DNA from 3 places in the Micromonospora ureilytica genome. Region 2 is predicted to be linked to each of the others. Evidence: riboswitches for the same ligand, from Rfam matches in the RefSeq annotation. Region 2 holds a riboswitch; each other region holds the start of a gene.
The links. A riboswitch is a leader RNA that binds a small molecule or an ion and turns the genes downstream of it on or off. The one in region 2 is predicted to bind cobalamin.
Positions count from the first base shown of each region.

Region 1 (7,441 bases), 1.2 Mb from region 2:
GTCGCCCGGACCCGTCGGCACGCGTCGTGGCGATCGCGGCACCGCCGGCCACGGCACCGCCGACGGCGAGAGCCCCGCCGGTGAGCAGACCGCGCCTGCTCACCGGCCGGGCAGTTGGCGTGTCGGTCACGACTTCGGGCTCATGCTCATCTCCGGCGTGGCGCTCATGCCGGTCATCGGCTCGCCGTGCCCGGGGGCGTAGCTCTCCTGCGCGCCGGTGAACGGCTTGGCCACGGCGCGGAACTGCTGGGTCTTGCCGTCGGCGAAGGTCAGGGTGAAGGTCACCTCGTCGCCGGCCTGAACGGGCTTGGTGAGGTTCATCAGCATGAGGTGGTCGCCGCCGGGCTCCAACGCGTGCGAGCTCTTGGCCTTGATCACGATGCCGCCCTGCTTCGCCCGCATGACCATCTTGCCGTCCTTCATGGCCATCTCGTGCAGCTCCATCGGCGACAGGGAGGTCGTGGCGCTTGTCACCGTGACATCGGCGTCGCCGTCGTTGACCAGGGTCCCGAAGGCGGCCGTCATGCCCTTGTCGGCCGCCTTCACCCACGGGTCACGAATGCCGAGCACACCAGCGTCCGGGTTGGCCGAGGTCGACGCGGACGGGCCCGCCTGCGCTTTCGACGGAGAGTCGGACGAGCCGCAACCGGCGGCGCCCACCGTCAGAATGGCGGCGGCGAGGACGGCGGCCGAACGGCGGCCGGGAGCGAATGGGCTGGTGGTGCGCATGTGTTCTTCCTCCGATGGTTGCTGCTGGGAGGTTGGTCGGTCGCAGCAGGGAGAAAGTTCCGGACTCAGGGCACGTTGATCGTGAACTCGGCGGTGTGCACCTTGCCGGCGATCTGGAAGTCGAAGAAGGCCCGGTACCGGCCCGAACTCGGTGTGGTCAGCCAGAACTTGACAGTCCCGTCGACCAGCTCCTGCTCGGGGTGGACGTGCACGTAGCCGAGGTCGCCCTCACGAACGACGACCAGGTGCCCGTACGCGCCCAGGTACCGCTCCAACTGCGCCGGTACGGTCGGGTCGGCGCTGACCTGGAAGTGGATCGGCGCCGTCACCCCCACCGTCGGGGTGCCGGTCATCGACACCGCGTACGGACCAGCCGTGGCCTGTGCCGCCGCTGGCGGCAGCGCGGTCGGGTTGTGCGCGCCGGGCACTGTGTGGTCGACGCCCAACACGAGGGGGATCTGCGTGCCGTTGGCCGCGGTGACGGAGAAGTCGGCGTAGACGCGGTAGCCGCCGGGGCGGGCCAGCGTCAGGGGGACGCTCCAAGTGCCGTCGGGCGCCATCGTCGGGTGCAGGTGCTGGTAGCCGGACAGGTCGCGGCCGACCACGATCATGTGCAACGGCTTGTCGTGGACGACAGCGAAGGTCGTTGCCGGCTGCCGGTCGGTCCCGACGATGCGGAACCGGTAGTCGGCGCGTACACCAGGGGGTTGGGACCGCTCCAGCGGTTGCAGGGTGTACCCACCGGCGCTGACCGTCGTCCCGGTCGCCAGCGTCGCGCCCGTCGCGTCGTCACCCCGATGCGTGTGCGGCCCCGTACCGGCCGGGTGTTGGTGCCCGTCGGTCGCAGAGCCCACCTGGTCCGAGGCGGGCGGTCCACCGGCTGCCGGTCGCGCGTTGCCGGTCGCCGGACTCTCGTCGGCGGTGCCGATGCGGGCCAACCCGAACCCGGCCAACAGAGCGATCACCAGGCCACCGACGAACAGCGCCAGGTGGGTGTTGCTCAACCGGGACCCAGGCGTCGCGGCGGCGAGGTCCGTGTCGGGCTGCGGTCCGGGGTCGACCGTCGGCTCGCCGTCCGTGCTGGCGAGGGCCTCGGTCACCTGATCGGTAGGCGTCGGATCGACAGCAACGCCCGTACGGGCCGTGACGACCGTGTTGCCCTTGCGCGCCGCCGGCACGGTGGCGGGCCGCCGCCTGTCGCTCGCGGTACGCGCGACGACGCCGACCTTGCCCCCGACGGTCTTGCCAGCGCCGGCCTTGCCGCCGACGGCCTTGTCCCGGGCAGCCTTGTCCCCGGCAGCCTTGCCGCCGACGGTCTTGCCAGTGCCGGTCCTGTTCGTGGCACGGGCGCCGCCGCCGCGTCGGCCGGAGGCCGCCGCCGAGGTACGGCCCCGACCGGTGGGTGTGCCGGCGGATCGGCGACGCCAGACGACGAACCCGGCCACCGCCCCGGCCACCGCGACAGCCGCCGCCCAGCCGGCCCAGGCCAGTGCCCCTGGACCGCTCTTCTCGGTCGACCCGGTCGACGGGGCCGCTGCGGCCGGCGGGCTCGACGGATCGTCCGCTGTGGTCGGCACCGCCGAGGCCTGCCCGGACGTGTTGTGCTGCTCGCTGGCGGCCACCAGCGCCGGGTCCGGTTGGGTCGACGGCGGGCTCCACCCCTTCGGCGCTGCCGTCACCCGCCCGTCGTAGCGGAAGGTCAGGGTGCCCCGCACGGTGTCGCCGTCCGAGGCGACCGACAGGTAGCTCACCGAGTACTGGCCCTTGGCGGGCAGGTGGGCGACCGACACCACCGCGGGGAACCCCGTCGTGTACTCCCGTGGCTCGAACTGCCCGTTGACCAGGAAGTACTCCCGTACCGGCTTCTCCAGCGGCTTCGGCTCCCCCTGCGACCAGCCGTTGTCGACACGGGTGCCGCCCGGGGCGGTGATCGTGAAGAACGCGTTGGCGGCGGCCTTCTCGGTGAAGAACAGCTGCACCGACGTCAACGGCTCGCGCACGGTGGCGCCGCTCGCCGGTGTGGACATGGCGAGCGTCCCGTGAGCTGCGGCGGGTTGGGCGGACGCGAGGAGGGCGACCGCCGAGGCGAGGAGGAACGCGAGGAGGCCCGAGACCACCCGCCCGCAAGTCTGGGGGAGACGACGCATCTGGATATCCTCACCCTCGCGAGACTTTTTTCAATAGGTGAGGATCTTCTTCCTCAGATGACAAAAGTTGACGATCAGGCCATCCGTCGCCGCGGCAGGACGCCCCGGATGGACAGATCCCCTGGCCAGCTATGCTGCCGACGGCGCTGGTTCGCCCCGTCGTGACCGGCGGGGCGTCGTAAGAGGGAACCCGGTGGAAATCCGGGGCTGCCCCGCAGCGGTGAGTGGGAACGACCGCCGTCATCAGCACTGGGCCATGTGGCCTGGGAAGCGACGGCCAGTAGGGGACCGGCACCACCGGTCAGGCCCGCGAGTCCGAAGACCTGCCGGCGCCGCGTACACAACCGTGTGCGCTGCCGTCGGCCTCGCGGGTGGGCTGAGCGGGTGACGGGCCGTGCGTGTGGTGCGCGGCCAGGTCCTCGTCAGCGTGTGTCCGCGACCCGGCGGTGTGGTTTCCCGAGGGACGGACTACCGCTGTGCACGACACCACCACGATCGCCGGCCGAGCGCCGTCGGCGTCGCACCTGACCCTTTCGCAGATCATGGACCAGCACCACACCAACCTGATGGGTACGGTGCACGGCGGCCGGATCCTCAACCTCATCGACTCCGTCGCCGGTGTGGTCGCCGCAAGGCACTCCGACGGGCCGGCGGTGACCGCCGCCATCGACGAGACGGCGTTTCTCCGCGCGGTGCGGGTCGGCGACGTCGTGCACGTCGACGCCCGGATCACCTGGGCCGGCCGCAGCTCGATGGAGGTCGCGGTCAAGGTGACCGCCGACCGGTGGGACCGGGCGGTGCCGCCCACCGACGTGGCCACCGCCCACCTGGTCATGGTCGCCATCGACGACGACGGCCAGCCTCGTACCGTGCCGCCGCTGCTACCGGAGACCGACGGGGACCGGCGACGCTACCGGGAGGCGGAGATCCGCCGGGAGCACCGGCTGGCGCTGCGGCGCGCGCTGCTCGACGGCGCCGACGACGGCTGACCCGTGCGCGGTCCGCCCGTTGCGGCGCTGGCGCGGTCCGAGGAACCCGCCCCGCCGCCTATCCGGTCGGATAGCGTCCACGTGAAACCTCGATCACGGAGAGTGTGGATGGCTATGCGCGCTGCGGTGCTGCGGGAGTTCGACGCTCCGCTGACGGTCGAGGAGATCGATCAACCCACTCCCAAGCGCGGGCAGGTGCTGGTGCGGATCGTCGCCAGCGGTGTCAACCCGCTCGACACGAAGATCCAGGCAGGAAAGGCCGCGCACGCGCGTGTCGAGCTGCCTGCGGTGCTCGGCCTGGACCTTGCCGGCGTCGTCGCGGCGATCGGCACGGAGGTGACCAGCTTCGCGCCGGGAGACGAGGTGTACGGGCTCTGCGGGGGCGTCGGCGACCTCCAGGGTTCACTGGCCGAGTACGCCGCCGTGGACGCTCGACTGCTGGCCCGCAAGCCGAAGGCACTCTCGATGCGGGAGGCCGCCGCGTTGCCCCTGGCGGCGGTCACCTCCTGGGAGGGGCTGGTCGACCGGGCCGGAGTCCACGCCGGGCAGAAGGTGCTGGTGCACGGCGGTGCCGGCGGGGTTGGCTACGTGGGCGTGCAGCTTGCCCAGGCGCGCGGCGCCGATGCGTACGCCACGGGCGGGCCGGCGAGCATGCGGGTGATCGAGAGCCTGGGCGCCGTGCCGATCGACTACACCACGAGCAAGGTCGAAGAGTACGTCGACAGGCACACCGGCGGCGAGGGGTTCGACATCGTCGTGGACACCGTCGGTGGCGCGACGCTCGACGCGTCGTTCGCGGCGGTACGCACCTATCACGGGCACGTCGTCAGCGCACTGGGTTGGGGGTCGCACTCGCTCGCCCCGCTGTCGTTCCGAGGCGCGACCTACTCCGGGGTGTTCACCCTGTTGCCGATGCTCACCGGGCGCGGCCGCGAACACCACGGCGACATCCTGCGCGAGATCGCGGCGCTGGCCGATGCCGGTGCCCTGCGCCCGCGACTGGATCCGCGCGAGTTCACGCTCGACACGGTCATGGACGCCCACCGGCTGGTCGCGGACGGCACCGCCGAGGGCAAGGTCATCGTGGACGTCGCCGGTTGAGCAGAGCCGTTCGTGAAGGCGAAGTGGTCAGGTGGCGTTGTTCCCAGGGTGGCTGATGCCGGCTGGCGTCTCGGGTTGCCTCACGCTGCGCCTGCACGTGCCGTAGATCGATGTGGAGCGTTGCGGGTGAGCTTGCTGGAGTCCGCCGTAGTTCCGTCATCTGAGACACCGATCCCACTCGCGGCGCCATGAGCAGCGCATCCTCTGTGGTGACCTCTTCGGTGGACCCGAAGGCGTCAGCGCTGGCACCCCGCGGAGGCGGTAGGGCGGAGTCGGCTCATGTCGAAGAGAGTGCGTCTGCGTATCGACGTTGAGGCGCGGTTAACCGATGTCCCAGGACGAGCGCGTCCAGGAAATCGTCGAAGGCGCGATCGGCTCGTGGCGTGTCGCCGGTGGCCTCGACGTCCATGATGAGGCCGCGGATGACGGCCAGCACCAGGGTGGCGAGTTCGGGGCGGCCGACGGTACGCATGCCGTCCTCGAGAGGCTGCAGCCAGTCGGTGGTGGCCTCGCGCCGGAAATTCGGCCACAACTGCTGTTCAGCGTCCTGGCGGAGCTTGCCGAACATGCTGAGGTAGGGGCGGCCCTCGGGGCCGGTGATGGCCTGCCACGCGCGCCGCAGCGTGCTCAGGTAAGGCTCGCCCGGCTTGGGGGACAACAGGTCGCCGTAGAACTCGCGTTGAAGCTGCCGCGCCCGGCGCAGGGTCTCGCGCAGCAGCGCGTCGCGCGTCCCGAAGTGGTAGATCAGCATGCGGGTCGAGCAGCCCGTCGCCTTCACCAACGGTTCGAGACGGTCGGGCAGGCCGTGGGCGAGCGCGTGATCGACGCAGGCGTCGAGGATGCGGTCGCGGATCTCGGGTTGTTTGTGACGTCCCACCGCCACACTTTTTCACGTAACTGGCGGTACGTCTAACGTTGATCCCAGCGGAGAAGGAGTCAGAGATGCGAGTGGTATTCGTGCACGGTGCGTGTGTCCGGGACGGCGTCTGGTGGTGGCACCCGACCGCCGAAGCACTGCGCGAGCGGGGCATCAGCAGCGTCGCGCCGGCGTTGCCGAGCTGCGGTGAGGGCGACCGGCCCGCCGGTTCGAACGGTCCCGGCCTGCCGGAGGACGTCGCGGCGGTGCGGGCGGTGCTGGCCGCGGGCGATGAGCCGACGGTGGTCGTGGGACACAGCTATGGCGGGATCGTCGCGGCCGAGGCCGCAGTGGGCGTCGCATCGGTGCGGCACATGGTCTTTGTGTCGAGCTATCTGCCCGAGCCGGGCGAGTCGCTGTCGACCTTTGGCGCTCCGGAACCGCCGCCGTTTCTCGACTTCGACCCTGAGGGCGGCACGTTCGGCGCGGTACCGCAGTTGTTCGCCGAGACCCTCATGCAGGACTGCCCGCCGGACATCGTCCGCGAGGGTGCGGCTCGCCTGATCCGGCAGACGATTGCCGTCACCCAGCAGCCGGTGCGGCAGGTGGCGTGGCGCGACCTGCCGACAACGTATGTGGTGTGCGCCGACGATCGCGGCACCCCAGCATCGGCGCAGCGTGAGTTCTCCCGCCGCGCCGGCAAGGTCGTCGAACTGCCGACGGGCCACCATCCGTTCCTGTCCGACCCGCAGGCCGTCGCCGACATCCTGACCGGGCTCTCATGACCAGGCCGCCGGAGCTGGTGCGGCGCATGTACGCCGCCTACAACCGCCGGGACGCCGACGGCCTGCTCGCCCTGCTGACCAACGACGTCGACTGGCCGGACGGCGATGTCAGGCTGCACGGCAAGGATGCGCTCCGCCGCTACTGGCTTGAGCAGTGGACCCGGGTCCACACCCACGACGAGCCCAGCGAGCCGGTCGAGCTGGGTGATGGGCGTATCGCGGTTCGTGTCGACCAGACGGTCCGCACGCCGGAAGGGTCGCCGTTGTCGACGGCGCGCTTCGTCCACCTCTTCCAGATCCGCGATGGACTGACCGCCCGAATGGACATCGAAACAGCTTAGTACTCCAACGTCACTTGGCCTGTCTGCGCTGGTAGTGGGATCGGCGGGCGCGGGCTTGGGATGTTCGTCGCCAGCGGGACCAGTGCAGGGTGTGCTCTGGCGAGAGCGATGTGGCGAGGACGAAGGCGTTGAGGAGTCGGCGGCTCTCGGCGACGGTCAGCGCGAACCCGACCTGGTCGGGGACGCCGGCGGCGGTGAGACGCTCAGGCCGGTCGCACCAGGTCGACCACAGGAGCGCGTGCAGACTGGCGGCATCTTGTTGCCCCGATCATGGCCGCATGCATCGATCGGCGGTCGAAGCACGTACGTCAGGCGATGATCGGCGGAAGCTGCCATGGGGGACGCCGGCCGGGCCGCTCAGCTCCGCCAGGAGGGCGTCCACCGCGGGCCGCTGCGGCGTGCCGCCGAGGGCGCGGGTGACCGCGAAGATGCGTCGCTCGGTGACCGGCTCGACCAGTGGCTCCACGTGCACCCCGGGTGGCACGTGGCGCAG
Region 1 covers NZ_JADOTX010000001.1:1,419,975-1,427,415, forward strand. The annotation lists gene IW248_RS06200 (Dyp-type peroxidase) at 1-34, opposite strand, end outside; gene IW248_RS06205 (copper chaperone PCu(A)C) at 127-729, opposite strand; gene IW248_RS06210 (copper resistance CopC family protein) at 795-2,876, opposite strand; cobalamin riboswitch at 3,007-3,221, shown strand; gene IW248_RS06215 (acyl-CoA thioesterase) at 3,419-3,865, shown strand; gene IW248_RS06220 (zinc-dependent alcohol dehydrogenase family protein) at 3,974-4,966, shown strand; gene IW248_RS06225 (TetR/AcrR family transcriptional regulator) at 5,244-5,843, opposite strand; gene IW248_RS06230 (alpha/beta hydrolase) at 5,909-6,607, shown strand; gene IW248_RS06235 (nuclear transport factor 2 family protein) at 6,604-6,948, shown strand; gene IW248_RS06240 (LysR family transcriptional regulator) at 7,217-7,441, opposite strand, start outside.
Region 1: linked by a shared signal. The riboswitch ahead of IW248_RS06215 (acyl-CoA thioesterase) and the one ahead of IW248_RS11985 (ribonucleoside-diphosphate reductase subunit alpha) in region 2 are both predicted to bind cobalamin.

Region 2 (7,441 bases):
GGCGCCGGCAGAGGTGATCGACCACGCCCGCCGGATGGCGCGGGTCTGTCAGACGTACGGCGTCACGTTGCCCCAGGCGGCGTTGGCGTTCGTCCGTCGGCACCCGGCCGTGGTCTCGACGGTGGTCGGCATGCGGGACGGGGCCCAGGTGACCGAGACCCTGCGCCGATCCGACGTCGACGTCCCGGATCAGCTCTGGGCGGCGTTGTACGACGAGGGGCTGCTCGACGTGCAGTCGTGAGGGCCGGCGGTCACGACCGGGCCGTCTCGATGCCCGCGTCCGCGTCGTCGGGTAACCCCTGCAACGACTCCTCCACGCCGATCAGGTGGTTGGCCATCCGGGTGCGGGACCGCTCCGGGTCGCGCGCCACGAGGGCCTTCAGGATCGCCACGTGTTCGTCATGGGTACGCACGTCCGCGCCCTCCTCGTGCAGACTCCGCCAGAGCCGGCCGCGGATGGTCCGCCCGGCGAAGGCTTCGATCAGGCCGACGAGCACCGGATTTCCGGCGTGCGCGGCGATGATCCGGTGGAAGGCGATGTCGATCTCCATGATCCGCTCGTGATCCGGCGGTGACTGGCCGACCAGCCGGGCCGCCTCGGCGAGCAGGTCACCGGCCTGGGCCAGGGCCTCGTCGGTGATCCTGGTCGCCGCCAGGCAGGCGGCCTCGCACTCCAGCAGTCGCCGAACGGTGTGGATGTGCCGTGGGTCGCCCTGACCCTGGAAGTCCACCACGAAACCCATCGGGGCCAGCAGTTGTGGCGCGTCGAGGTTGGTGACGTAGGTGCCGTCGCCCTGGCGGATGTTGACGATGCCGAGGATCGACAGGGCCGACATCCCCTCGCGCAGCGAGCCTCGCGAGACGCCGAGCGACTCGGCGAGGTCCTTCTCGATGGGCAGCCGGTCCCCGGGCCTGAACTGCCCTTCGAGGATCATCCGCTTGATGCCGTTGACCACTTCGTCAGTGCGAGACATGACTCCCCTAGCGGCCGGCGGGGGTGGCCTTCCCACCCGCGATCACGTACGCCGCCTCCGGAGATGACACGGTAGTCGGGTCTGTCGACGCCCAGTAGCGGCCGTCCGGAAAGCGGTACAGCGCGACCGACTCCTGACGCATCCGGGTGGAGTAGCCGGGCTGGCTGGGCAGGACGTAACCGCTGCCTGAGCCGGTGTCCTGGATGATGCACGGATCGGTGAAGTGCTCGTGCAGGTGATCGACGAACTCGGTGACACGGTTGGTGAGATCCCCCGAGATCGCGACGTAGTCGAGCACCGACACGTGTTGGACCATCTCGCACAGGCCGACACCACCGGCGTGTGGGCACACCGGTACGTCGAACTTCGCGGCGAGCAGCAGCACGGCGACGATCTCGTTGATGCTGGCCAACCGGCCGGTGTCCAGCTGGCAGAAGTCGATGGCCTCGGCTTGGAACAGCTGCTTGAACATGACCCGGTTGTGGCAGTGCTCGCCGGTGGCGACGCCGATCGGTGCGACGGCACGGCGGACGGCCGCGTGGCCCAGGATGTCGTCGGGGCTGGTCGGCTCCTCGATCCACAGTGGCTTGAACTGGGCGAGGGCCGTGACCCACTCGATGGCCTGACCGACGTCCCACACCTGGTTGGCGTCGATCATCAGGTTGCGGTCCGGTCCGAGGATCTCCCGCGCGATCGCGCATCGGCGGATGTCGTCATCGAGGTTGGCGCCCACCTTGAGCTTGACGTAGCCGTAGCCGGTGTCGACCGCCTCCTGGCACAGTCGGCGAAGCTTGTCGTCGCCGTAGCCGAGCCAGCCCGCCGAGGTGGTGTAGGCGGGGTAGCCGGTCCGGTCGAGCTCGGCGAGGCGGGCGGCCTTCGTGCCCTCCTTGGCCCGCAGGATGGCCAGTGCCTCGTCCCGGGTCAGCGCGTCGGACAGGTAGCGCAGGTCCGCGATGTCGACGAGTTGCTCGGGGGACATGTCGACGAGCAGCCGCCACAGCGGCTTGTCGGCGACCCGGGCGACCAGGTCCCACGACGCGTTCAACACGGCGGCGAGGGACAGGTGGACGACACCCTTCTCCGGGCCGAGCCACCGCAGCTGTGAGTCGGAGGTCAGCAGGCGGTAGACCGCGCCCATGTCCGCTGCCATCGTCGCCACGTCCAGGCCCACGAGGAGTTGTGCCTGGTGGACCGCCGCCGCCGCGACGATGTCGTTGCCTCGACCGATGGTGAAGGTCAGGCCGTGCCCCGCGAGTGGCGCACCCACTCCGTCGACGCCGTCGGTGTGCAGGACGACGTAGGCCGCCGAGTAGTCGCCGTCCTTGTTCATGGCGTCTGACCCGTCAGCGGTCAGGGAGGTGGGGAAGCGGACGTCTTCGACGGTGACGGCGGTGATCTGCGGCATGCGCTCCTCGCCCAGCTAGGCTAAAGATCAGATGATCACTGGGAGTATACGGAGGACGGCTCCGGCACGTCAACGATATCGATCGCCGCAGGCCCGCATACGTATGATGTTTGCTGCTCCGATAGGTCAAATCTATGTCGCTTGTCGACACGCGCGCGGAGGCCCGTCCCAGATGCCTGGCGTGCGTGGTCGGCCACAGTGGTGACGGTGATCACCGAGCCGGTCCCCGACACGCCCGAGACCGACATGTGGGGTGTGACAACGGCTGCGTCCCTATATATGGTGTCGAACGCAGCTGGTTCGGCCGCTCATCCGGTGCGGTCGAGGCAACAGGGAACCCGGTGGAAATCCGGGACTGTCCCGCAGCGGTGAGTGGGAACGACAGCCGTCATCAGCACTGGGCCACCAAACGGCCTGGGAAGCGACGGCCAGTAGGAGACCGGCGAGTCCGGTCGTGCCCGCGAGTCCGAAGACCTGCCAGCGCGCCGCGTACCCGCACCCGGGTGGGCGGCGGTCCGAGGCCGCGTGGGACGGCTGACGCCACCTGACCCACGCCGGGCTGGCGTGGCGTCCGTCGGTGTCTGTCTCCTCGCGTCCGGGCCACCAGGTCTCGAACTCCGAGGAGCGAGTGGTGACAGTCACCGAGGTAGTCCCGGTCAGCGGCGACGCGACAGTGCGGCGGACGCCGATGCAGGTCCGCAAGCGCGACGGCGCCACCGAACCCGTGGACGTGAACAAGATCGTCCGGGCGGTCGAGCGGTGGGCCGACGACCTGACCGACGTCGACCCGATGCGGGTGGCCACCCGCACCATCAGCGGCCTCTACGACGGCGCGACCACTGCCGAACTGGACCGGCTGTCGATCCAGACCGCAGCCGAGATGATCGGCGAGGAGCCGCAGTACTCGCGCCTCGCCGCGCGGCTGCTGGCCGGCTACGTCGACAAGGAGGTGCGTCGGCAGGGCATCACCTCGTTCAGCGCGGCGATCCGGGTCGGCCACGCCGAGGGCCTGATCGGTGACGACACCGCCGCGTTCGTCGCCGCGCACGCCACGACGCTCGACCACGCCATCGACCTGGACGGCGACCGCCGGTTCGAGTACTTCGGCCTGCGCACGGTGTACGACCGCTACCTGCTGCGCCACCCCACCAGCCGACTGGTGCTGGAGACCCCGCAGTACTGGCTGCTGCGGGTGGCCTGCGGCCTGTCCCGGACGGCGGACGAGGCGGTCGGCTTCTACCGACTGATGTCCAGCCTGGCCTACCTGCCTAGCTCACCGACCCTGTTCAACTCCGGGACCCGGCACACCCAGATGTCCTCCTGCTACCTGGTCGACTCCCCGCTCGACGAGTTGGACTCGATCTACCAGCGGTACGCCCAGGTCGCCAACCTGTCCAAGTTCGCCGGTGGCATCGGCATCGCGTACTCCCGGGTCCGTTCCCGGGGTGCGCTGATCCGGGGCACGAACGGACAGTCCAACGGGATCGTGCCGTGGCTGCGCACGCTGGACGCGAGCGTCGCCGCGGTCAACCAGGGCGGCCGGCGCAAGGGCGCGGCCTGCGTCTACCTGGAGCCGTGGCACCCGGACATCGAGGAGTTCCTGCAACTGCGGGACAACACCGGCGAGGACGCCCGGCGCGCCCACAACCTCAACCTGGCCAACTGGATCCCCGACGAGTTCATGCGCCGGGTCGAGGCCGACGAGCTGTGGTCGCTGTTCGACCCGCACGAGGTGCCCGAACTGCCCGACCTGTGGGGGGAGCGGTTCGACGCCGCGTACCGGGAGGCCGAGGCGCAGGGCCGCTACGTGCGGCAGGTCCCGGCGCGGGAGCTGTACGGGAAGATGATGCGCACCCTCGCCCAGACCGGCAACGGGTGGATGACCTTCAAGGACGCCGCCAACCGACTCTGCAACCAGACCGCCGAGCCGGGCAACGTGGTGCACCTGTCCAACCTGTGCACCGAGATCGTCGAGGTGTCCAGTGACGCCGAGACCGCCGTGTGCAACCTGGGCTCGGTGAACCTCGCCGCCCACCTCAGCGACGGCGACATCGACTGGGAGCGGCTGCGCGCCACGGTGCGGACCGCTGTGACGTTCCTCGACCGGGTCATCGACATCAACTACTACCCGACCGCGCAGGCGGCGGCGAGCAACCCCCGCTGGCGGCCGGTCGGGCTCGGGCTGATGGGCCTGCAGGACGTGTTCTTCGCGCTGCGGCTGCCGTTCGACTCGCCGGCGGCGCGGGAACTGTCCACCCGGATCAGCGAGGAGCTGTACCTGACCGCACTGGAGACGTCCGCCGACCTGGCACGCGACTTCGGAGCGCACCCGGCGTACCCGCAGACCCGGGCCGCCCGGGGTCAGCTGCAGCCCGACCTGTGGGGTGTCGAGGGCACGCAGGCCGCGCGGTGGGACGCGCTGCGCAAGCGGGTCGAGGCGTACGGGCTGCGCAACTCGCTGCTGGTGGCGGTCGCGCCGACCGCGACCATCGCCTCGATCGCGGGGTGCTACGAGTGCATCGAGCCGCAGGTGTCCAACCTGTTCAAGCGCGAAACCCTGTCGGGGGAGTTCCTCCAGGTCAACACCGCTCTGGTACGCGAGCTGAAGGCCCGCGGTCTGTGGACCGAGCGGATCCGTTCGGCGATCAAGCGGGCGGAGGGGTCGGTGCAGGACATCGCCGAACTGCCGGCCGGCGTACGGGAGCTGTTCCGCACCGCGTGGGAGCTGCCGCAGCGGGCGCTGATCGACCTGGCCGCCGCCCGCGCCCCGTTCATCGACCAGTCCCAGTCGCTGAACCTGTTCCTGGCCGCGCCGACCATCGGCAAGCTCTCCTCGATGTACCTCTACGCCTGGAAGGCCGGGCTGAAGACCACCTACTACCTGCGCTCGCGCCCCGCGACGCGGATCCAGCAGGCCACCGTCAGCGCCGTGGCACCCGTCGCCGTCGACGCGGAGGCGCTGGCCTGCTCGCTGGAGAACCCCGAGTCGTGCGAGGCCTGCCAGTGACCCCCACCGCCGACGCCGCCACCGCCGCCGACACCCGCACCACCGACACGAGGACCACGCACATGCTGCTCGACCCCGGGATGGACCTCACTCTCCGCCCGATGCGCTACCCGCACTTCTTCGACCGGTTCCGCGACGCCATCCGCAACACCTGGACCGTCGAGGAGGTCGACCTGCACGCCGACCTCGCCGACCTGGACAAGCTGTCACCGGCCGAACGGCACCTGGTCAGCCGGCTGGTGGCGTTCTTCGCCACCGGCGACACGATCGTCGCGAACAACCTGGTGCTCAACCTCTACCAGCACGTCAACAGCCCCGAGGGCCGCCTCTACCTGTCCCGGCAGCTGTTCGAGGAGGCCGTGCACGTCCAGTTCTATCTCAACCTGCTCGACACGTACGTGCCCGACGAGACCGAGCGCTTCGGGGCCTTCGCGGCCATCGAGAACATCCCCTCGATCCGTCGCAAGGCCGAGTTCTGCTTCCGCTGGATCGACTCGCTCAACGACCTGCGGGAGCTGCGGTCCCGGGAGGACCGGCGGACGTTCCTGCTCAACCTGATCTGCTTCGCCGCCTGCATCGAGGGGTTGTTCTTCTACGGCGCGTTCGCGTACGTGTACTTCCTGCGCTCCCGCGGCCTGCTGCACGGCCTCGCCTCCGGCACCAACTGGGTGTTCCGCGACGAGTCCATGCACATGGCGTTCGCGTTCGACGTCGTCGACACCGTCCGCGCCGAGGAGCCGGACCTCTTCGACGACGACCTCGCCGACCAGGTCCGCCAGATGCTCGCCGAGGCTGTCGAGTGTGAGGTGCAGTTCGCCGAGGACCTGTTGGGTCACGGCGTGCCCGGTCTGACGTTGACCGACATGCGGGAGTACCTCCAGCACGTCGCCGACCGCCGCCTCGCCCAGCTCGGCATCGCCCCGCACTACGGGTCGAGCAACCCGTTCGGCTTCATGGAGTTGCAGGACGTGCAGGAGCTGTCCAACTTCTTCGAGCGGCGGGTGTCGGCGTACCAGGTCGGGGTGAGCGGCACCGTCGCCTTCGACGACGACTTCTAGGCGGCGACCGATCCCGGAGCCTGGCGTCGCTTGGTGAGCCACCGCATCACGTGCAGGGGGTGCGACGCCGGGTCCGGGATCGGGTGGAAGACGTGTTCGACAGCGCCGTTGGCGATGATCAGCGTCAACCGCTCGTAGAGCGTCATGTCGCCCGCGGCGCGGGTCGGCAGGCGCAGCGCGTCGGCCAGGGTCAGCCTCGGGTCGGGGATCAGCGGGTACGGCAGCCGCAGCCGGTGCACGAGCTCACGCTGGTACCCGGTCGACTGCGCGGACAGGCCGTACACCCGTGCCGCGCCGGCCGCGCGGAGTTCCGCGTGATGGTCGCGGAACCAGGCGGCCTGCTCGGTGCTGCCGCGGGCGCCGTGGATCTCCAGCAGCCCGTTGGGCAGGTCGACGCCCGGCCGGCCGGTCAGTGGGTAGACGAAGATGACGCTGCGCCCGGCGCCGAGCGCGCCGAGATCGACCGGACGGCCGTCGGTGCCGTAGAAGGACAGCGACGGCAACCTGACGCCGACCAGCGCGGCGGGGTCGGCGCCTTCGGCGGGACTGCCGGGTACGACCTGGGTCGCGGCCGCGTCGAGGCGCGCGTCCAGCGCCTCCCGCTGGGCCGTCAACTTGCCGATCCGTTCCTGGAGATTGGTGATGGTGCTGCGGTACGTGGCCACCGCCGCCGCGCACACGTCGGTGTCGTCGGAACCACCGGCGATCGACTCGACGAACGGGCGGGTCTCCTCGACGGTGAGGCCGAGCGCCATCAGCTCGCGGATCTGGGCCACCAGCCGCTCCGCGATCGGGTCGTACTCTCGGTAGCCGTTGCTCAACCGTCGGGGCACGACCAGCCCGGCCGACTCGTAGTACCGCAAGGCCCGGACCGTGGTCCCGGTCCGTCGTGCCAACTCACCCACCCGCATCCCGCGACCCTAAACCCGCACCCCGGGGTACGGGTCAACGTGTCCATCGTCGCGGTGTCAGGGCCGCCGTTTCCTGCCAGTCTGGC
Region 2 covers NZ_JADOTX010000001.1:2,667,553-2,674,993, reverse strand. The annotation lists gene IW248_RS12000 (aldo/keto reductase) at 1-241, shown strand, start outside; gene IW248_RS11995 (FadR/GntR family transcriptional regulator) at 252-974, opposite strand; gene IW248_RS11990 (enolase C-terminal domain-like protein) at 982-2,379, opposite strand; cobalamin riboswitch at 2,659-2,875, shown strand; gene IW248_RS11985 (ribonucleoside-diphosphate reductase subunit alpha) at 3,068-5,386, shown strand; gene IW248_RS11980 (ribonucleotide-diphosphate reductase subunit beta) at 5,449-6,444, shown strand; gene IW248_RS11975 (MerR family transcriptional regulator) at 6,441-7,355, opposite strand.

Region 3 (7,441 bases), 630 kb from region 2:
GCCCGCCGCTCGTCGCCGTGCTCGGCGACGTCGGCGGTGACGTGTGCCCGCAGGTAGTTCTCCTCGTCCGGCTCGTCCAGGGCGGCGACCCGCCGGACGGCGTCGTCGAGCAACGCCACGACGTGCGGGAACGCGTCGCGGAAGAAGCCGGAGATGCGCACTGTGACGTCGACGCGGGGCCGGCCCAGCTCGGCGGTCGACACCACCTCGACACCGGTGACCCGCCGGGACCTGTCGTCCCAGACCGGCCGGCAGCCCAGCAGCGCGAGCACCTCGGCGATGTCGTCGCCCTGGGTCCGCATGGCGCTGGTGCCCCACACGGTCAACCCCACCGAGCGGGGGTACGCGCCGGTGTCGGCGAGGTGCCGGGCCAGCAGCGAGTCGGCGAGGGCCACCCCGACGTCCCAGGCGTTGCGGCTGGGGATGGCCTTCGGGTCGACCGAGTAGAAGTTGCGGCCGGTGGGCAGCACGTTGACCAGGCCGCGGGTGGGTGAGCCGGACGGGCCGGGCGGCACGAACCTGCCGTCCAGCGCCCCGAGGGTGTTGGTGAGCTCGTCGGTGGTCCGGTCCAGTCGGGGCACCAGCTCGGTGGCGGCGAAGTGCAGCACCGCGGCGACGTCCGGGATCGACCGACCGGTCACCTCCGCCACCACGGCGTCGACGGTGTCCACGGCCCAGCCCAGGGTTTCCATGCCGACGACCAGCCGCCGCGCGAGGGCCTCGATGAGGTCGATCGCGTCGGCGGCGGTGCCGGCCGGTCCGTCCACCACGTCGGTCAGCGCCGGGGGAAGCGCCAGGCGCTGTCCCGGCGTCGCGAGCAGCTCCTGCTCGTCGAGGGAGTACGCGACGGCGAGGGCCTGCCGCAGGCCGGGCAGGGCGCGGGCACCGCCCCAGATCTGTGGGGCGCGCAGCACCGCGAGGACCAGGTTGACCCGTGGCTCGCCGGTGGGCGCGTCGGCGAGGATGTGCAGCCCGTCGCGGATCTGCACGTCCTTGACCTCGCAGAGGTACCCGTCGAGGTGCAGCACGAAGTCGTCGAAGTCGTCCGCGTCGGGCATGGCCTCGGCGTGCAGGTCGTGGTGCAGCTCGGCGGCGCGCACCAGGTCCCAGATCTGGGCCCGCACGGTGGGCACCTTGGCCGGGTCGAGGGCCTGCACTGTCGCGTACTCGTCGAGCAGTTGCTCCAGTTTGGCCAGGTCGCCGTAGGTCTCGGCGCGGGCCATCGGCGGGACCAGGTGGTCGACGACCACGGCGTGCGCCCGCCGCTTGGCCTGGGTGCCCTCGCCGGGGTCGTTGACGATGAACGGGTACACCAGCGGCAGGTCGCCGAGGACCGCGTCGGGCGCGCAGTCGGCGGCGAGGCCGAGGCCCTTGCCGGGCAACCACTCCAGGGTGCCGTGCTTGCCCAGGTGCACCACGGCGTCCGCGCCGAAGCCGCCGTCCGCGACGGGCGCTGTCAACCAGCGGTACGCGGCCAGGTAGTGGTGGCTGGGCGGCAGGTCCGGGTCGTGGTAGATGGCGATCGGGTTCTCCCCGAAGCCGCGGGGCGGCTGGATCAGCAGCACCACGTTGCCGAAGCGCAGCCCGGCGAGCACGATGTCGCCGCCCTCGGTGTACAGCTCGCCCGGTGGCTCACCCCAGTGCTCCCGCATCCGCTCGCGCAGCTCGGCCGGGACCTGGTCGAACCAGCGCCGGTACGTCGGCCCCGGTATCCGGGCCTCGGCGGCGGCCAACTGCTCCGGGGTGAGCCACTCCACGTCGTGACCACCGGCGGCGATCAGCGCGTGGATCAGCGCGTCGCCGTCGTCGGGCGGCGGCGCGTCACCCAGGTCGTAGCCGGCCTCGGCCAGCGCGGCGAACAGCCGGACCGCCGAGGCCGGGGTGTCCAGCCCGACGGCGTTACCGACCCGGGCGTGCTTGGTGGGGTACGAGCTGAGCACCACGGCGACCCGCTTGTCGGCGTGCGGCACGTACCGCAGCCGGGCGTGACGCACCGCGATCCCGGCGACCCGGGCGGCCCGCTCGGGGTCGGCGGCGTAGACCGAGAGCCCGTCGGCGTCGATCTGCTTGAACGAGAACGGCACTGTGACGATCCGGCCGTCGAACTCGGGGATGGCCACCTGCATGGCGGCGTCCAACGGGGACAGGCCGGCGTCGCTGTCGGCCCACTGCGCGTGCGTGCTGGTGAGGCAGAGCGCCTGGATGACCGGAACGTCCAGGGCGGCCAGGGCGCCCACGTCCCAGGCGTCCTCGTCGCCGCCACCGGAGGCGTCCGCGGCGACCGCGCCGCCGGCCGCGAGCACCGTGACCAGCAGGGTGTCACAGCGGGCGAACAGCCCGAGTGGGCCGGCGCCGGCGGTCAGCCCGCGCAGTGAGCCGCAGAAGATCGGCAGCGGGTTGCCGCCGGCCTTGTGGACGGCGTCCGCGAGCACGTCGACGAAGTCGGTGTTGCCGGCGAGGGCGTGCGCCCGGTAGAAGACGATTCCCACTGTGGGCCGGCCCGGATCGGTGGGGTGGTCGCCGTGCACGCCGTACGACGGGGTGGGTGTGGGCGGGGCGAACCCCTCACCGGTGAGCAGCACCGTGTCGGACAGGAACCGGGCCAGCTGCCCCAGGTTTTCCGGCCCGCCCTCGACCAGGTAGGCCAGCGCCTGGGTGACGACTCCGGACGGCACCGTGGAGATGGCCATCAGCTCCGCGTCGGGGAGCGCCTCGCCGCCGAGCACGACCGTCGGCACGCCGGTGGCGAGCACCGCGGCGAGGCCGTCCGGCCACGCCTGCCGACCGCCGAGAAGGCGTACGACGACGAGGGCGACGCCGTCGAGCAGGGCGGGCACCTCCTCGACGGTGACCCGCGCGGGGTTGGCCAACCGGTAGTCGGCGCCGCTGGCACGGGCGGCCAGCAGGTCGGTGTCGGCGGTGGACAGCAGCAGGATGCGCACGGCAGGCTCCGGAAAGTGACGTCCTGGGCCGCCACGAGGGCGACCGGGGACGATGCGGGTGGGTACGGCGTCAGCCGGTACGACGGCCCGGGCGAACGGCGCACCGACGCGGGCGTCGGGGCCGGACAGCGTCGGGCGATCAGCTCAACGGTGCCGGTGGCCGGTGTCCTTGGAACGCACTGCCTGGAGCGCAATACGACGATGATCGTCGATGAATGAGACGCCGTGCGTCATCGGGTCCTCCTCGGGTGTCCACGCCCTGGGGTACGTCCCGACGGCCGAAGTATCCTGGCTTCCGGATCGACGCTCTCCCCCGGCCTTCCAACCGCAGACACACGGCCGTGACTCACGAGGGGGGATCGCTCCCCGGTGACAGTGGCGGGACCGCGTCGGAATTGCACCGACTTCCTTCACTGCCGTCAGGCCGCGAATGCTGCCACACCGCCGCGCCGCCGGTCAACGCGGACCCCGGCGTCGCCCGGCCACGCCCACCACATTGACCTGCGGAAATATCGGTGCGCGGGGGTCGAGTGTTGCCGTGGCAGGGGTGGGGTGGGGTGGTGCGGTAGCAGGGGGCGAGTGTCCACGCGGGCCCTTTGGAGCTGATGTCGTAAACGATTCAGCCGCCTTGACTCCCGGCTGGGACGTACGGCGATGTCACCAACGATTCAGCTCCAAAGGAGCCGAACGACACACGCCCGGAGCGAAGCGACGCCCGCCCAGGGCCGAGCGACGCCAGGGTCAGCGGGCGTGGCGTTCCGGGTGGGCCCGGCTCCAGGTCCGCATCCGCTCCGGGTAGCCGGTGCGCGCTGCCTCGTACAGCGGCACCGCGTGCTTGCGGGCGATAGTGCCGGCCGCACGCGGCGTTCCGGTACGGCGGCGGATCCACTCGCCGTCGTGGGCGATCGCCACCACCGTGGTGTCCGTCGCGGTCGTCTCCGGCTCCAGGTAGAACTCCACCCCGCGCCGGGTGGCGACGAACGCCTCCAGCGCCGCGAGGTCGTCGCGGGTCGCCTCCCGGTCCAGCTTCGTCGGGGTTGCCTCGGCACCCCGCGACCGGCGGTTGAACCAGCTCATGCCCCGCCCCTCTCCTCGACGCCCCTCCAGTGCAGCACCCATTCCTGGCAATACGCTGCACGCCGGATGGGAGACAGCTGACCTGCGTCGGGAAGGCCGGGTGGAACCCGCGGCGGGTGGGCGGTGTCATGAGTGTGATCCGAACGGAGGCTCCCCTGGACGACGAGGCGCTCGTCACCCGCGCTCGGGCAGGTGACCTGGAGGCGTACAACCTCCTGGTCGCCCGGCACACCGCGTCCGCGTACCGGACGGCGGTGCTGCTCGGCGCCGGCTCGGACTCCGAGGACGTCATCCAGGAGGCGTTTGTGAAGGCGTACCGGAAGTTGTCCCGTTTTCGCGGCGACTCGTCGTTCCGGTCGTGGCTACTCACGATCGTCGCCAACGAGACCCGCAACCTGCACCGCTCCCGTGGCCGGCGCGACGGGCTCGTCCTGCGAGCGGCGGCAGCGGACCCGGCCTCCGAGGTCGTCGAGGACGACGCGGTCGGCGCGGTCCTCGCCGGGGAGCGCCGGGCGTCGCTGGTGCAGGCCCTGCGACAACTGCCGGTACGCGACCGTGAGGTGATCGTCTGCCGATTCTTCCTCGATCTCACCGAGGAGGAGACGGTGGCGGCTCTGGGCTGGCCCCGGGGCACTGTGAAGTCGCGCACGTCCCGGGCGCTGGCGAAGCTTCGCGGCCTGCTCGACAGTGCGGAGGTCCGGCATGGGTGACCTCGAACGGGAACTGCGTGACCTTTCCGCCTGGCTGGAAACGCCCGAGCCGCCCGACGTGCGCGCCCAAGTCCGCGCACGGCTCGACAGGCCCGCGCGTCGGTGGCGTGCGCTCGTCGCGGCGGCGCTCGTCGCCCTGATCGTGGCGGTGGTGTTGCCGCCGACGCGGGTGGCCATCGCCGACGCCGTCGCGGGGCTGCTGCGCTTCGCCGGTGTCAGCATCGCCACCGCGCCCGCCCCGACGCCGCCCGGCGGCACCGCGTCGCCGTTGCCCGGGCAGCGGGCCGTCGCCCTGGACGAGGCGCAACGGGCAGTACGGTTCCCGATCCGCCTGCCGGCGAGGCTGGGCCCACCCGAGCGGGTGCTGGTCGCCGGTCCGGACGCCACGGGCCGGTACCGGGTGGCGACGCTGCTCTACGACGGGGGCGCGCTGCGTGTCGACGCGTTCGACGGTCGCCTCAACCTGTCCTTTCACAAGGAGGTCATCCCGCCGGGTGCGGAGTGGGTCCAGGTCAACGGCGACTTCGCCGTGTGGGTCGACGGCCCACACGTGCTGTCCTACGTGGATCGGGCGGGCGGAATCCGCAGTGAGACCGCCCGACTGGCCGCCTCGACCCTGATCTGGCAGGACAACGACGTGAGCTACCGGCTCGAGGGCGACCTCACCAAGACCGAGGCGATCGAGATCGCGGGCTCACTGCGCTAGGCCGTGTCTTCAATGGTTCACAACCATTGGAGTAGCGCGGCCATAGTGACTGCGGCCTGGAATGAGGTCGTGGTCTTGTCGTAGCGGGTCGCGACGCTGTGGCACTGCTTGAGCGACGTTCGACGACGTTGCGTCGTTTGTAGAGCTGCCTGTCGAACGTCGGTGGCCGGCCGCCACGGTTGCCGCGTCGGCGGCGGTTGGCCTGCTGGTCGGCGCTTTCAGGGATCAGGCCGTCGCGGGCGAGGTGAATCTTGGTGGTCAGTGCACCTCGACTTTGACCGAGGGCGTGATCTTATGGTTCGTCCGATTCTCGGCGCCCCCTTTAGCGCCAGCGGCGTGCTGGTGGCCTCGCACGATCCGCTGGAGTCGACCGACACCAGCCAGTCGATGTCCCCGTCCGCGCCGGCCCGGTCGGGCCGTCATTGGCCTCTCACCACAACGGGAGCAGACCCGGTGGTTCCGCGGTCATTGCTGGGCTGCCGAGGAGATGACGCGGGGATGGCGTTGTCGATGAGGACGGCGGCGATGGCGGCGGCGGTGGGGAAGGATTCGCTGTTGAGGACTCGGGTGCGGGCCGAGGCGCCGTCGATGAGCAGCGCCAGTTGTTCGCCGAGTTGTTCGGGGTTGCTGGCGCCGGCTTCGCGGGCGGTTTCGGTGAGTCGGGCGGCGATGGCGGTCTTGTAGTCGCGTGCGTACTGGGATGCGGGGTGTTGAGGGTCGTGGAGTTCGACGGCCGCCGCGATGTAAGGGCACAGGGGCGTGGAGGCGGGAATCTCGAAGGCGGCGAGGAGTCGTTCGCGGGGTGTGAGGTCGGTTCGGTCGAACACTCCGGGCATGACGTCGGGATCGAATCGGCGCAGGTATTCGGCGACGAGTTCGTCCTTGCTGGTGAAGTGCTTGTAGGCCGTGCGCTTGGACACCTGGGCCACGGCGCAGAGGTGGTCCATGCCGGTGCGGTTGATGCCGTGATCGCGGAATAGCTGCTGTGACGCGCTGAGGATGCGTTCGCGTGCGCCCCTGCCGCGGCGTCGGCCCTGGGGGCCCTTCTCCAACTCCGTCATGCCTTCAGTATAGGTCGCTGGGTACAGACCAGTATACATAGCTAGCGTTCGAGTTGATCATCCGTTCGCAAGGTCAGAGCGGTCCCGATGGTCGTCGGTGCGCCATGGCGCGCCGGGCGTTCCGCAGCGGGGTCGGTACCGACCGGTGTACGTAGCTTGCGCGCCGATCGGCAACCGGGTACGTTACGTACACCGCTTGGTGTGCATAAGAACCAAACCGAGCTGTTTCGAATACCCATCAATTCAACGGAGTGATCGTGGGAAAGCTCGATGGCAAGGTAGCGGTGATCACCGGCGGATCCACCGGCATGGCACTGGCCGGCGCCAGACTGTTCGTCGAGGAAGGAGCGCACGTCTTCATCCAGGCCCGGCGGCAGGAAGCACTCGACGACGCCGTCAAGCTGATCGGCCGCAACATCACCGCCGTCCAGGGTGACGCGGCCGAACTGGACGACCTGGACCGCTTGTACGACACCGTCAAGCGAGAAAAAGGCTCGATCGACGTGCTGTGGGCCAGCGCCGGGATGGGCGAACCCGCCGTCCTCGGCGAGATCACCGAGGAACAGTTCCACCGCGCCTTCTGGCTCAACGCGCGCGGCACCCTGTTCACCGTGCAGAAGGCACTGCCGTTGATCAACGACAACGGCTCGATCTTCATGACCGGATCCAACGCCTCGCTGGGCGCCTTCCCCGGCTGGAGCCTCTACGCGGGAAGCAAAGCCGTCCAGCAGGCATGGGCCCGCGTCTGGCTCAACGAACTGCGCGACCGCAAGATCCGGGTCAACGTCCTGACCCCCGGCCAGGTCGCCACCGCCAAGCAGGAAGAACTGTTCGACGAGGCAACCAAGGCCGCATTCGAGTCCCTCATCCCCCGGGGAAAGATGGGCCGCCCCGAAGAAATCGCCACCGTCGCCCTGTTCCTCGCCTCCGACGACTCCAGCTACG
Region 3 covers NZ_JADOTX010000001.1:2,034,237-2,041,677, reverse strand. The annotation lists gene cobN (cobaltochelatase subunit CobN) at 1-2,942, opposite strand, end outside; cobalamin riboswitch at 3,202-3,378, opposite strand; gene IW248_RS08940 (hypothetical protein) at 3,684-4,019, opposite strand; gene IW248_RS08935 (RNA polymerase sigma factor) at 4,148-4,729, shown strand; gene IW248_RS08930 (hypothetical protein) at 4,722-5,435, shown strand; gene IW248_RS08925 (TetR/AcrR family transcriptional regulator) at 5,855-6,496, opposite strand; gene IW248_RS08920 (SDR family NAD(P)-dependent oxidoreductase) at 6,754-7,441, shown strand, end outside.
Region 3: linked by a shared signal. The riboswitch ahead of cobN (cobaltochelatase subunit CobN) and the one ahead of IW248_RS11985 (ribonucleoside-diphosphate reductase subunit alpha) in region 2 are both predicted to bind cobalamin.